Regions from separate parts of the Citrobacter sp. CFNIH10 genome, predicted to be linked through region 1. Evidence: predicted binding sites of a transcription regulator. Region 1 holds the regulator's gene; the other holds the start of a gene.
What was found. The regulator CRP, encoded in region 1, controls carbon source genes, mostly activating them, when cyclic AMP is high. The targets are predictions, from matches to a motif close to ATGTGANNNNNNTCACAT.
Positions count from the first base shown of each region.

Region 2: a site for CRP is predicted at 2,560-2,577, ahead of epd (erythrose-4-phosphate dehydrogenase). Genes of this name have one in related genera too.

Region 1 covers NZ_CP026216.1:827,223-834,785, reverse strand. The annotation lists gene C2U53_RS07480 (aspartate aminotransferase family protein) at 1-277, shown strand, start outside; gene C2U53_RS07475 (hypothetical protein) at 506-1,261, shown strand; gene C2U53_RS07470 (hypothetical protein) at 1,258-1,749, shown strand; gene C2U53_RS07465 (YccS/YhfK family putative transporter) at 1,792-3,879, opposite strand; gene crp (cAMP-activated global transcriptional regulator CRP) at 3,931-4,563, opposite strand; gene C2U53_RS07445 (OsmC family protein) at 4,871-5,275, shown strand; gene C2U53_RS07440 (phosphoribulokinase) at 5,375-6,244, opposite strand; gene C2U53_RS07435 (YheU family protein) at 6,299-6,517, opposite strand; gene C2U53_RS07430 (hydrolase) at 6,520-7,536, opposite strand; gene C2U53_RS07425 (ABC transporter ATP-binding protein) at 7,542-7,563, opposite strand, start outside.
Region 2 covers NZ_CP026216.1:368,521-376,083, reverse strand. The annotation lists gene C2U53_RS05045 (zinc-binding dehydrogenase) at 1-283, shown strand, start outside; gene glpX (class II fructose-bisphosphatase) at 280-1,251, shown strand; gene C2U53_RS05035 (MltR family transcriptional regulator) at 1,267-1,776, shown strand; gene C2U53_RS05030 (nucleoside/nucleotide kinase family protein) at 1,773-2,483, shown strand; gene epd (erythrose-4-phosphate dehydrogenase) at 2,771-3,790, shown strand; gene pgk (phosphoglycerate kinase) at 3,842-5,005, shown strand; gene fbaA (class II fructose-bisphosphate aldolase) at 5,096-6,175, shown strand; gene C2U53_RS05010 (carbamate kinase) at 6,272-7,177, opposite strand; gene C2U53_RS05005 (MFS transporter) at 7,513-7,563, shown strand, end outside.

The DNA.
Region 1 (7,563 bases):
CCAGAGATTCGTTCAACATCTGCAGCAGATTGATGAGCAGTACCACGTGTTCAGCGATATTCGCGGTATGGGGCTGCTGATTGGGGCCGAGCTGAAATCACAATACAAAGGGCGTGCGCGTGATTTCCTCTATGCGGCAGCCGACGCGGGTGTGATGGTGTTGAATGCCGGTCCAGATGTGATGCGCTTTGCCCCATCGCTGGTGGTGGAAGAGGCGGATATCGACGAAGGGATGCAGCGTTTTGCACAGGCTGTCGCGAAGGTTGCCAGGGCTTAATTGATCGTTCTCATAAAGACTCAGGGTTATAAATCACCCTGGGTTTATTATTTCAAAATTAGTGAGGTTATTTTAACGGATGTTGTTAATAGATTTCATATTCATTTGGTTTTTATAAATCTGTAAATCATATATATAATATATGGCATTTAAAGATAACTTATTGTTTAGGTAGAGTGTTATTTTTGAACGATAATAATGTATGGGCGATGGAAGGAGGATAATTACATGGTGAAGGGAATGACTTCAGGAATAACGTCAGGAATGACGAAGAAAATGGATAGCAGCGTGCTTGAGCAAAGAATAACAAGAAGAGTGAGGCTTATATTTTATGGTGGTTCAAAGAGTCCGAGGGATAATTCTGCGTTTGAATTTGCGGCTAAAAACATTAAAAAGGATTATGAGAGAGCGTATCCTCATAATATTGTCATTGCTATATTTGTTGATGCAGCAAAAACAGTAGTTGATAAGATTAATGAACAAAAGACAGGAAAAATAGAGTCACTTGATTTACTTTTTCACGGAACCGAAAGAGGACTCTATATGTATAAGGGCGCATCGCTTGATCCTAAAGGTGGCTTTTCAGGTGAAGATATCGAAGATAACGATTTAAATGCAAGTTTGTACGCTGGTCGTATTCGAAAATGGCTGGGCGATGACAAAGGTGATGAGGCAAGAGCAGTTAACGATATTGACTTTACTAAATTCAGTCCAGAAGGCGCTATTATTGAAATTCATGGATGTAAATCAGGTAATGATACCGATCCGTTGACCGATAGTATTACTAAAAACCTTTCCGAAGAACTGGCAAATGGATATGTTATCGGTCATACAACTAAGGCTAATCCAAATATTAATAGTGGCAAGAAAACGTCCAGAGAACAACAGGATTATCGTCATGGGCAAAGAGCTATATGGAAAGATGGTAAGGTAATAAAAATAACAGATAAAAAAGGAATGTTAACCTTGAAGGATTTCGTATGACAAGATTATTTTCCTTTTTTATCCTGCTCCTGAGTGGTTGCGATTCGTCTGCGGAAAAAATAGGGATTTATACTGTAGATATGGAGTATGCCTGTGAGTGTACGAGCTATAGAATATTTAAAGCAACTGTTTTGAAGGATGCTAACAAAGCATCAGAGCCTAATGATATATTCAGAGTTAATGAGGATATCAGCAGAGCTTATAAAACTGTTTTGACAAGGAATGATAGGTTTTTATTATCGAGTACACATTCATTGTCTGGAGTAGAGGTTTCGCTTATTTTTCATAACAAGGATTTACAGACAGCATTCGAAAAAACGGAACCCTACTATGGTAAATGCTATATCTATTATTTTGAAGGCAGGTTTAATAATGACAGATTGAAATTTGATGAGGATGGCGATCAATCAAATGAATTTGTTGTTGATAATTATAAGTTTATACTTCAATCGACTGATTGTATAAAACATGTATATGGCAATAGTTGATGATTAGAACGATGCAGCTAAATGCGGGCATGACGAAAATTATTAACTCTTACTATCCCGTAACCGGCGGCTGAGCCAGATCCCATGGTGCGGCCGCTGACGCCATGCGACAGACGAGATAGTGTGCATTGTGTTCAGGTGCCCCAGCACGCGTTGCAGATGCTGTTCCAGCGTGCTTAAGGGGCCGTGGGTGAGCGCTTCAGGCGCTTCCAGAATATTCACATCCCCCGAACTGCCCGGCCCGTCGTACTCCAGCCGCTGCTGACAGCGTTGGATGGCAATTTCGCACGATTGCAGATATCGCTGCGCCAGTTCCGGCGTCAGCATCGTATGCTCACGCGCCAGCGTGGTCATGGCATTGATATGTTCGACGATAAACTGACTGTGCGTCACCCACAGCTTCATGTCCGCCAGGTAGTGCGTGTTAAAGCCTGGCTCCTGCATCGCCTGATTCAGTGAGTTAAACAGCGTGTTGTGCGCCTGATTGACGCGCATACGCTGATAAGCCAGCGGTGTGGCCTGCGGATCGTCACTCAGAATCAGACGAATCGCTTCCTGATCGGCCTCCAGCGCATCATGTGCGTTTTTACGCAACAGTCCGCTCTGCCATTGTGGCCATAACCAAACGGTGCCGCCAAACGCAATCAGGCAGCCTATCACCGTGTCGACAAATCGCGGAATGATGAACTGTTCGCCGTCCAGCGTCAGGAGTTGCAGGGTGTACACCGCCGTGACGGTAAATCCCACGGTCGCCCAGCCGTAGTTTTTGCGGATGGTCAGATAGCTGACCAGGGTGATCACCAGCATCAGCGCCAGCGTATATCCTTCAGGAATATGAAAGTGCAGTGTTACGCCTGCGATAATCAGCCCCACCAGCGTTCCCGCCGAACGGTGCAGAATACGCACGCGGGTGGCGCCGTAACCGTTTTGCGTCACAAACAGCACCGTCATCAGGATCCAGTAAGGCTTCGGCAGATGCAGCGCGGTTCCCATCAGACTGGCGATGCTGAGCATGACGCTGATCCGCCCGGCGCTGCGGAGTGCCGGAGATTTCAGCGAGAGGTAGTTTTTCAACGCCGGCAGCAGCGGTAGCCGACGCTGCTTATCGGCCATCAGATCGCGGGCGTACAATGGTCGCTGGGTGCGCAGTACGCGGGCGATACGGCTGAAGTGCCAGTAACAGAACTGCCCGACGGGGTTATCCGGATGCTGATGAGCAATTTTTTCCAGCGCGCCAATCTGCTTTTGCATGGTGAACCGCGTCGGCAGCCGGTGATACAGAATGTCATCCGCCAGTACGCGCAGGCGAGCGGCGACCGTTTGCGCCGTCCAGCGTATCACCTGCTCCGCGTGACTGCGCTCGACCAGCTTTTGCACCTCTTCCGGTTGATGCAAACTGACGGAGATATGTTCCTGCAGATCCAGCGCTTCCTGAAAGGCGCGCAGCATCCGCTTATAGTCATTATTGTGATGCGCCGACAGCATGTGCATCTGCTGATAGCACTGGGTGATGAGGTCGACGGCCTTCTGCTGGCGCACCAGAAGCGGCGGCAGGGCTTTTTCCGGGTCGGTATGCTGGGTCAGCATGCTGTATTTCGCTTCGCAGTAATCCGCCAGTTCCCGGTACAGCAGGCTCAGCGACTCGCGCAGCGGCTGTTCGCGCCAGAGCCAGAACCAGAACCAGTTAAACAAGCCATACCACAGCGTGCCCAGCGCGTAGATCAGCAGCGGTTCCCAGACCGGCATATTTCCCGCGAGGCTCAGTGTGAAAATCGCCGCGATCAGCGAGGCCGGAAGCAAACGCGCGTGAAGGGAGCTCAATTCAGCGGTGACGCCGAGCGTGAGCGTCAGGCCGGTCAGGATCAGGGGTAACGGCACCGCTTGCGTCAGCAGCAGCTGCATGATCAGGCTACAGCCGGCAAACAGCGATGCACCGATAATCAGACGTTTGAAAAAGCGTTTGTGCGGAGTATCAAGCCCGGCAATGTTGCAGCAGGCGGGAACGAGAGAGAAGAGCAGGCCCAGATGTAACTGCCCGATGATCAGTCCGACGGCCACGGGCAAACAGAGCACCAGCGTTTGACGTAGTGCATAATTGATTTCTGGGTGATAAATCAGTCTGCGCCACATTGGCAAAACAAAAATGACGCGCTAGCGGGTAGCGCGTCATTTCCGATGAGATTAACGAGTGCCGTAAACGACGATCGTTTTACCGTGAGCGGAGATCAGGTTCTGATCTTCCAGCATCTTCAGAATACGACCAACGGTTTCGCGAGAGCAGCCAACGATCTGGCCAATCTCCTGGCGAGTGATTTTGATCTGCATGCCGTCCGGGTGAGTCATCGCATCAGGTTGTTTCGCCAGATTCAGCAGAGTCTGGGCGATACGACCGGTCACGTCGAGGAAGGCCAGGTTACCGACTTTCTCTGAAGTGACTTGCAGACGGCGAGCCATTTGGGAAGAGAGGCGCATCAGAATATCCGGGTTCACCTGGATCAACTGACGGAATTTCTTGTAAGAAATTTCAGCCACTTCACACGCTGTTTTCGCCCGAACCCATGCGCTACGTTCCTGGCCTTCTTCAAACAGGCCCAGTTCGCCAATAAAATCACCCTGATTCAGATAAGAAAGGATCATTTCTTTCCCTTCCTCATCCTTAATCAACACTGCCACTGAGCCCTTAACGATGTAGTACAACGTTTCTGCTTTTTCACCCTGGTGAATCAGCGTGCTCTTGGACGGGTACTTATGAATGTGGCAATGAGACAAGAACCATTCAAGTGTCGGGTCTGTTTGCGGTTTGCCAAGCACCATGCGCGATTATCCTCTGTTATAAGCTGTCTCCAGAGCCAAAAAATGCCGCTGTCTCTGGGGTTGCAAAAATGTGCTTCCCGCGTCCTGGGAAGAGGCTGTCAAAAACTCACTGCAGCCTTTAATGTGAAGTCCTCTGCATACATGCAGTACATCAATGTATTACTGTAGCATCCTGACTGTTTTAGCATAGCTTTAGCCGTGTGTCTCCTGGTGTCTCGCTTCAGCATGACGGAGGTCGCCTTCCGTTGCGAGAATTGTTATGTACGCGTAATCTGTCAGGAAAATTGACGCACTGGAGTTAAAAAATATGCAAGCGCGTGTTAAATGGGTTGAGGGGTTAACCTTCCTTGGTGAGTCGGCTTCCGGACACCAGATTTTGATGGACGGTAACTCTGGTGATAAAGCGCCGAGCCCGATGGAAATGGTGTTGATGGCAGCGGGCGGTTGCAGCGCCATTGACGTGGTTTCTATCCTGCAAAAAGGCCGTCAGGATGTGACGAACTGCGAAGTGAAACTGACGTCAGAACGTCGCGAAGAGGCGCCACGCCTGTTCACCCACATCAATCTGCACTTTATTGTCACCGGTAACGATCTGAAAGATGCCGCCGTTTCGCGTGCGGTCGACCTGTCAGCGGAGAAGTACTGCTCTGTGGCGCTGATGCTGGGAAAAGCGGTCAACATTACCCATTCATATGAAGTGATTGCGGCGTAATTTTTCCTGTCGCCGGATGGCGGCTAGCGCCTGGTCCGGCCTACAGATCCCTGATTTGTAGGCTCGATAAGCGTAGCGCCATCGCGCACTTCCCATCGTTTATTCGATCTTCTTGCCTTCCATCAGTCGCTGCACCAGCGGCAACATGATGAGTTCCATTGCCAGCCCCATTTTGCCGCCAGGTACCACCAATGTATTGATGTGGGAAATGAATGACCCCTGCAGCATCGCCAGCAACCAGGGGAAATCGATTCCTTCCAGATTACGGAAATGAATCACGACAAAGCTCTCATCCAGTGATGGAATGCCTTTGGCCGCGAATGGGTTCGAGGTGTCGACGGTGGGAACGCGCTGGAAGTTAATATGGGTGCGGGAGAACTGCGGCGTGATGTAGTTGATATAGTCGTCCATCGAACGCACCACCGAATCCATCACCGCCTCACGAGAATGGCCTCGTTCGCTGGTGTCGCGGATAAGCTTCTGGATCCACTCCAGGTTAACGATGGGGACCACGCCGACCAGGAGATCAACATGTCTTGCGACCTCATGCTGGGGCGTGACGACGCCGCCGTGCAGGCCTTCATAGAACAATACGTCGGTGGGTTCCGGCAGGGGTTGCCACGGGGTAAACGTCCCCGGTACCTGATTCCATGGCACGGCTTCATCATAGGTATGCAGATATTTACGCGACTGGCCTTTGCCCGTCTGACCGTACTCAATAAACGTCTGCTCCAGTAGACCGAAGTCATTGGCGTCGGGCCCAAAATAGCTGATGTGGCGTCCGGCGTCGCGTGCTTTGCGGATCGCCATATCCATTTCCGGACGGGTATAGCGGTGAAAACTGTCGCCTTCCACCTCGGCTGCGCGCAGGTTGAGCTGCGCAAAAATTTTACGGAACGCGAGGCTGGTGGTGGTGGTCCCCGCGCCGCTGGATCCTGTTACCGCAATCACCGGATGTTTGGCAGACATGTTAACTCCATCAATAAATTGATTTTTTATTATAGTCGGCCGATAGCGTGCGGGTTATTCGCGAAATTGCTTGCGCGGCATGATATTGACGGTTTCGTGCAACTCAGACCACACCAGCACCGCTTCGCCACACTGTAACTGGCGTTTGACGTCGGCGACTTTTTGTTCAAGGGTACGTTCATGTTCACCATAATCGGTACCTTCGCGCAACACAAAGCTTTCGATCAGATTGTCCAGCGTCTCGGGGGAAAGGTCCTGCCAGGGGATTTGCATGATTAGGCCTCCAGATACGGTGTCAGCCAGTCAGGGATGCGCGATTCCAGCCACATTTCTGGCCGACGTAGCGTCCCGCCAATAAATCCAACGTGCCCGCCATGTTCGGTTAACTGATATTCCACCTGCGGCGGTAAATCTTCTGCTTTGGGGATCACATGATGATCCATAAACGGGTCGTCTTTCGCGTGAATGATCAGCGTCGGAATGGCGATGTCGCTGAGCAAGGGCATGGCACTGCACTGACGATAGTAGTCGATAGCATCGGCGAAGCCGTGAATTTTGGCAGTGATCAGATCGTCAAACTCACGGATCCGGCGCAGGGACTTCAACTGCGCCAGGCTCACCGGCAGCGAGCCTGGATAAGCCGCCAGCTTGCGCGATGCGTTAGCTTTCAGCAGGTTGAGCAGATAGCGCTGATAAATACGGGAAAAGCCTTTATCCATATGATAGCTGCAGGCTTCCAGTACAAAGGGAGCCGAGACAATGACCGCCGCATCAAGCGGGATGTTTTTCCCTTCTTTAGCCAGCAGGCATGCCAACATATTTCCGCCGAGCGAATAGCCTACGGCGGCCGTCGGCGCGTGGCCAAATTCCCGCTGCAACCAGCCTAAGAACCAGGTTCCGTCTTCGGTTTCACCGGAGTGATAAATACGGTTCAGGCGATTCGGTTCGCCGCTGCAACCGCGAAAGTGCATCACCACGCCAAGCCAGCCACGATTCTTTGCCGCTTCAATCAGGCCATGTGCGTACGGACTGTTCAGGCTGCCTTCCAGACCATGAAAGACCACCAGGCGCGGCTTGTGCTTCGCCTGATGCGGATCTTCACTCCATGCCAGATCGACAAAGTCGCCGTCGGGCAATTCCAGACGCTGCCAGTGGGCGTCGAAATTCACCTTTCGGCGGATCAAACGCGGCAACATGGTCTGTAGATGGCAGTTACTGATACCGCGCATCGGGCGAAATTCGTCACTGCTGCCATTTGGCATCTCTGGGTCGTGAAGGATTACGTGTGTCATCACCGTTACTCGCTCAGCATCTGCTCA
Region 2 (7,563 bases), 460 kb from region 1:
CCAGCTTCAGCCATCGTTTATGGTGACCCATATTGGTGGTCTCGATGCGGTGCCCGATACCGTTCTGAATTTGCCGGATATTCCAGGTGGCAAGAAGCTTATCTATAACGGTGTGACGATGCCGCTGACGGCAATTGCTGATTTCGCTGAGAAAGGCAAAACCGATCCGTTATTCAGAGAACTGGCGCGTCTTGTGGAGGAGACACACGGAATCTGGAATGAGAAAGCAGAAAAGTATCTGCTGGCGCAGTTTGGCGTGGATATCGGGGAGGCGGCGGCATGAAGTCGTTGGCATGGCCGCTGTTTCGCATCACAGAGCAGGCAGCGCTGGCTGCCTGGCCGCAAACCGGCTGCGGCGATAAGAACAAAATAGATGGACTGGCAGTGAGTGCGATGCGCACGGCCTTGAATGACATCGCTATTCGCGGGCGTATCGTCATTGGTGAGGGCGAGATTGATCACGCGCCGATGCTGTGGATTGGCGAAGAGGTTGGCAGCGGCAGCGGGCCAGAGGTTGATATCGCGGTCGATCCTATTGAAGGCACCCGGATGGTTGCGATGGGGCAGAGCAATGCGCTGGCGGTGATGGCGTTTGCGCCGCGGGGAAGCTTGTTACATGCCCCTGATATGTACATGAAAAAGCTGGTTGTTAACCGGCAGGCGAAAGGGGTGATTAACCTGGCGCGGCCCCTGGCGGATAATCTGCGTCAGGTGGCGAAAGCGCTGGGCAAACCGCTGGATCGACTGCGCATGGCCACGCTGGATAAACCGCGGCTTCAGCCAGCCATTGCCGAAGCCACGCAGTTGGGGGTGAAAGTCTTTGCCCTGCCTGATGGTGATGTGGCCGCCAGTGTTCTGGCCTGTTTGCAGGATAACCCTTATGACCTGATGTATACCATTGGCGGTGCGCCAGAAGGCGTGATTTCCGCCTGCGCGGTGAAAGCGTTGGGGGGGGATATGCAGGCCGAGCTGATCGATTTTTGTGAAGCGAAAGGCGACACCGCGGAGCATCGTGTTATCTCTGCCCAGGAGCGCCAGCGCTGCGCGGAAATGGGCGTCGAGGTCAATCGGATCTATACGCTCGACGAACTGGTAGCGGGACATGACGTCCTCTTCAGCGCGACCGGAGTGACCGGCGGCGATCTTGTGAATGGGATCCAACAGGTTGCAAAGGGGGTGCGTACGCAAACTTTACTGATCGGCGGCGCGGATCGAACGTGTAATATAATAGACTCTCTGCATTCATGGTGATTGATCGGGAAACAAATGACGACGCTGACAGAAGACGATGTGCTGGAGCAACTGGATGCTCAAAATAACTTACTTTCGTTTATGACGACGGCACATTCCATTTTGCTACAGGGCATTAAGCGCTTTCTGCCGTCGCTATTTGTCGATAACGATGAAGAGATTGTGGAATATGCAGTGAAGCCGTTACTTGCCCAGAGTGGGCCGCTTGATGATATTGACGTTGCGCTGCGCCTGATTTATGCGCTGGGAAAAATGGATAAATGGCTTTATGCCGATATTACGCATTTTTCGCAGTTTTATCAGTACGTCAGCGAACGGGATGAGATCCCGGGATTTGCCGACGACATCACCTGGGATTTTATCAGCAACGTCAACAGTATTACCCGAAATACGACCTTATATAGCGCGCTGGAGTCGATGAAATTTGCCGACTTTGCGGCGTGGTCTGAGGTGCGTTTTTCCGGAATGGTCAAGACGGCAATGACGCTGGCGGTAACGTCAATTTTAAAGGAACTAACACCGTGAAAATCGGACTGATGGTTAACGGGTTGCGGGTTGAAGCCCATTATCATGATGATGAGATAGAGAACGTTCATAAGCCGTTATTACAGCGACTGGCAAACGTCCATTCCGCGAACGCCAGACGACGCACCGTTGTGTTTCTGAGTGCGCCGCCCGGGACCGGAAAATCCACACTGACCACGTTCTGGGAGTGGCTTTCTCGTCAGGAGCCCTCTTTGCCGGCGATCCAGACGCTCCCGATGGATGGTTTCCATCATTACAATGACTGGCTGGACACGCACCATCTGCGTGCGTACAAAGGGGCACCAGAGACGTTTGACGTTGAAAAACTGGCGCAGAATCTGCGACAGATTAGAGAAGGCGAAGGGACCTGGCCGCAATATGATCGGCAAAAGCACGATCCGGTCGAAGACGCGATTGTCGTAAGCGCGCCAATTGTCATTGTGGAAGGGAACTGGCTGCTGCGGGATGACGAGAGATGGCGGGCGCTGGCGGCGTTCTGCGATTTTTCCCTGTTTATTCGCGCGCCAGCGGAGGCCCTGCGTGCGCGACTGGTGGGGCGCAAGCTGGCTGGAGGATTATCGCCAGCCGATGCCGAGGCGTTTTACGAACGCACAGACGGACCGAATGTTGAGCGAGTGCTGCGCGAAAGTCGTCCTGCCAGTCTGCTACTGGAGATGAATGCCACTGGGGAATACCGTCTTGCCTGATGATAAATTATTCCAGCTAAGACGTGATGATTATTACGCCTTACTGGAATAATTACCCCCGTTTGCAGCGGGTAAAATGTGATGCAGGTCATATAGCTGGCTTAATCGTCTGGACAATCGTTCCTTTTATTCCCCGTTTCGCTTATTCTAGCTGAAGCGTTTCAGTCGATTAAATGTTCGACAAATAATCAATCAGGCGCAGTTTGCGACAGGTAAGGTTCCCCTGAACGATGCGCTGGATTACTCTGTCAGCCACATCTGAATCGGGATAGCCTTGCAGGAGATCTATGACCGTACGCGTAGCGATTAATGGCTTCGGTCGCATCGGACGTAATGTGGTTCGTGCTTTATATGAATCCGGACGTCGGGCGGAAATCACCGTGGTGGCAATCAATGAACTGGCGGATGCTTCAGGCATGGCGCATTTGTTGAAATATGACACCAGCCATGGACGTTTTGCATGGGACGTTCGCCAGGAGCGCGAGCAGCTCATAGTTGGCGACGACGCGATTCGCATTCTGCATGAGTCTTCGCTTGAGGCGCTTCCGTGGCGCGAGCTCGGCGTTGATATCGTGCTGGACTGTACGGGCGTCTACGGGAACCGCGAACACGGCGAGGCGCATATCGCCGCTGGCGCGAAGAAAGTGCTCTTTTCACATCCTGGCAGCAACGATCTCGACGCCACAGTGGTATTTGGCGTCAATCAGGATCAACTGCGCGCGGACCACCGCATCGTCTCCAATGCTTCGTGTACCACGAATTGTATTATTCCCATTATCAAATTATTGGATGATGCCTATGGCATAGAGTCCGGTACGGTGACGACCATTCACTCCGCGATGCACGACCAGCAGGTGATTGATGCGTACCATTCTGACCTGCGTCGGACGCGCGCGGCGAGTCAGTCGATCATTCCGGTCGATACCAAACTGGCGGCAGGTATCACCCGAATTTTCCCGCAGTTTAACGATCGTTTTGAAGCGATTGCGGTGCGGGTACCGACGATAAACGTCACGGCAATCGACTTAAGCGTTACGGTGATGAAGCCCGTAAAAGCCAATGAAGTCAACCAGTTGCTGCAAAAAGCGGCACAAGGTGCATTTCATGATATAGTTGACTATACGGAATTACCGTTGGTCTCCGTCGATTTTAATCACGACCCGCATAGCGCCATTGTTGATGGTACACAAACGCGGGTCAGTGGCGCGCACCTTATTAAGACACTGGTCTGGTGTGACAATGAATGGGGCTTTGCTAACAGAATGCTCGACACCACGTTAGCGATGGCTGCAAAAGGTTTCAGGTAGGGCGCAAGGGCGTCTGCAAAACTTTATCAAGAATCAACGAGAGGATTCACCATGTCTGTAATCAAGATGACCGATTTGGATCTTGCTGGTAAACGTGTTTTTATCCGTGCGGATCTGAACGTACCAGTTAAAGAAGGGAAAGTGACCAGCGATGCGCGTATCCGTGCTTCTCTGCCGACCATCGAACTGGCCCTGAAACAAGGCGCTAAAGTGATGGTGACTTCCCACCTGGGTCGTCCTACCGAAGGCGAGTACAACGAAGAATTCTCTCTGCTGCCGGTTGTTAATTACCTGAAAGACAAACTGTCTAACCCGGTTCGCCTGGTAAAAGATTACCTCGACGGCGTTGAAGTCGCTGCCGGTGAGCTGGTGGTGCTGGAAAACGTTCGCTTCAACAAAGGCGAGAAGAAAGACGACGAAGCGCTGTCCAAAAAATACGCTGCGCTGTGTGATGTGTTCGTGATGGACGCATTTGGTACGGCTCACCGTGCACAGGCTTCCACTCACGGTATCGGCAAATTTGCTGACGTCGCATGTGCCGGTCCGCTGCTGGCTGCAGAACTGGATGCGCTGGGTAAAGCGCTGAAAGAGCCGGCTCGTCCGATGGTCGCTATCGTGGGCGGTTCTAAAGTTTCCACCAAACTGACCGTTCTGGATTCCCTGTCCAAAATCGCTGATCAGCTGATCGTTGGCGGCGGCATCGCGAACACCTTCGTTGCCGCTCAGGGCCACAATGTGGGCAAATCCCTGTACGAAGCAGATCTGGTTGACGAAGCCAAACGTCTGCTGACCACGTGCGATATCCCGGTTCCGACTGACGTTCGCGTCGCGACCGAGTTCTCTGAAAGCGCTGCCGCCACGCTGAAATCCGTCAACGACGTGAAAGAAGACGAGCAGATCCTGGATATCGGCGACGCTTCTGCACAGCAGCTGGCTGAAATCCTGAAGAATGCAAAAACCATTCTGTGGAACGGCCCGGTTGGCGTGTTTGAATTCCCGAACTTCCGTAAAGGAACTGAAATCGTAGCTAACGCAATTGCTGACAGCGACGCGTTCTCTATTGCAGGCGGCGGTGACACGCTGGCGGCTATCGACCTGTTCGGTATTGCTGACAAAATCTCCTACATCTCCACTGGCGGCGGCGCATTCCTCGAATTCGTGGAAGGTAAAGTTCTGCCTGCAGTAGCGATGCTCGAAGAGCGCGCTAAGAAGTAAGACACTCATGGGCAGGGAAACCTGCCCAATTTTCAGCGCGCTTAAGTGGCACGCACCCCTTTCCAAGGCCGAAGATACAGGACTCGTAACATGTCTAAAATTTTTGATTTCGTAAAACCTGGCGTTATCACCGGTGATGACGTACAGAAAGTTTTCCAGGTAGCAAAAGAAAACAACTTCGCTCTGCCAGCAGTTAACTGCGTCGGTACCGACTCTATCAACGCCGTTCTGGAAACCGCTGCAAAAGTTAAAGCGCCGGTTATCGTACAGTTCTCCAACGGTGGCGCTGCGTTCATCGCGGGTAAAGGCGTGAAAACTGACGTTCCTCAGGGTGCGGCAATCCTGGGCGCGATCTCTGGTGCGCACCACGTACATCAGATGGCTGAGCACTACGGTGTTCCGGTTATCCTGCACACTGACCACTGCGCGAAGAAACTGCTGCCGTGGATCGACGGTCTGCTGGACGCAGGTGAAAAACACTTCGCGGCGACCGGTAAACCGCTGTTCTCTTCTCACATGATCGACCTGTCTGAAGAGTCACTGGAAGAGAATATCGAAATCTGCTCCAAATACCTGGCGCGCATGTCCAAAATGGGCATGACCCTGGAAATCGAACTGGGTTGCACCGGTGGTGAAGAAGATGGTGTGGATAACAGCCACATGGACGCTTCTGCCCTGTACACCCAGCCGGAAGACGTGGATTACGCGTACACCGAGCTGAGCAAAATCAGCCCGCGTTTCACTATCGCGGCTTCTTTCGGTAACGTACACGGCGTCTACAAGCCGGGTAACGTGGTTCTGACCCCGACCATCCTGCGCGACTCTCAGGACTATGTTTCTAAGAAACACAACCTGCCGCACAACAGCCTGAACTTCGTCTTCCACGGTGGTTCCGGTTCTACCGCTCAGGAAATCAAAGACTCCGTAAGCTACGGTGTAGTCAAAATGAACATCGATACCGATACCCAATGGGCGACCTGGGAAGGTGTTCTGAACTACTACAAAGCGAATGAAGCGTATCTGCAGGGTCAGCTGGGCAACCCGAAAGGCGAAGATCAACCGAACAAGAAATACTACGATCCGCGCGTATGGCTGCGTGCTGGCCAGACTTCCATGATCACGCGTCTGGAACAGGCTTTCAAAGAACTGAACGCAATTGACGTTCTGTAATCTGGTCCGCTGATTGTAAAAAGGCTTCCTTCGGGAAGCCTTTTTTGCGTGGTTGCCGGAGAATCTCGCCATCCGACAATGCCAGACGGCAGGGGGTTACTGCGTCACGCAGGTACCTTTCTCGCCTGTGAGTATCTGCGGTGCATCTTTCAGCGCGCCAATAAACGCCGAACGCCCGGTTTGCTTAACAAACTGGATCACCGCCGCCGCTTTTGGTCCCATTGCGCCATCCGGTGCCGCAAACGGCGCCAACTCTTCGGTTGTGACATGTCGTAACGCGCGCGCCTGTGGAGTACCCCAGTGTTCATAGACGGCATCGGCATCGGTCAGGATCAGCAGATGATCGGCGTTGATGGTATTCGCCAACACCGCAGCTGTCAGATCTTTGTCGATCACCGCTTCAGTTCCCACGTATCCGTTACCCTGAGCCACCACCGGAACGCCGCCACCGCCACAGCAAATCACCGTATGCCCTGCTTCCATCAGCATCTGGATGGCCTCGCCGTCGAGGATGTTTTGCGGTATCGGTGAGGGAACGACCCGTCGAATGTATTGTCCATCCGCCTTCATCGTCCAGCCATAGCGTTGTTCCAGTTCAGCTTGTTGATCCGGTTGATAGACGGGCCCTATGTACTTACCCGGAGCGGCAAACGCCTCATCCTGCGGGTCTACTTCTACCCGTGTCATCAGCGTGGTCACGGGGCAACCCCCCGTATTTTGCGTCAGCGCCTGGGCGATGGCGGCGCCAATCATTCCCTGGCTTTCAGCCACCAGTATATCCAGCGGCCAGGCGGGTGATTCCGTGTAGGCCGCGTTCTGCAACGCCAGCAACCCGACCTGAGGCCCGTTTCCGTGAACAATCACCAGTTGATAATCGCGAGCCAGCGTCGCTACCCGTTGCGCAAAAACCTGAATGCTGCGTTGTTGGTTTTCCGCACTCAATATCTCTCCGCGCTGTAATAATGCATTCCCACCCAGTGCAATGACCAGTTTCTTTTTCATTATGACCTCAATGTGCAAAATATCTCGTGGTCAAAATAACGTTCCGGTTTTTTTATAATGTGACTTATTCGACAGCTTATTGACTGATAAAAATAACGCGTTAATTAGGATTATTTTTAATTACTTTGTTTAAAATATTTAAAAAATGATTGTTAGACTTTTTTTAATAATGTTGCGGTCAGTTCCCAGGAATTTATAACAATGGATTTTGTGTGACTTTGCTCAAACGAAATGATGTCGCGTCCCGATATGGTGAGCAGAGTTAAAACATCAAGCCTCATCAATCGTCAGATAATATGAGGTGTTCAACGGTAAATATTACCGGGAGATTGCTTATGTCTGAATCATGTGAAGTGACTGAGGTCACGAAGAAAAAAGGAATACCG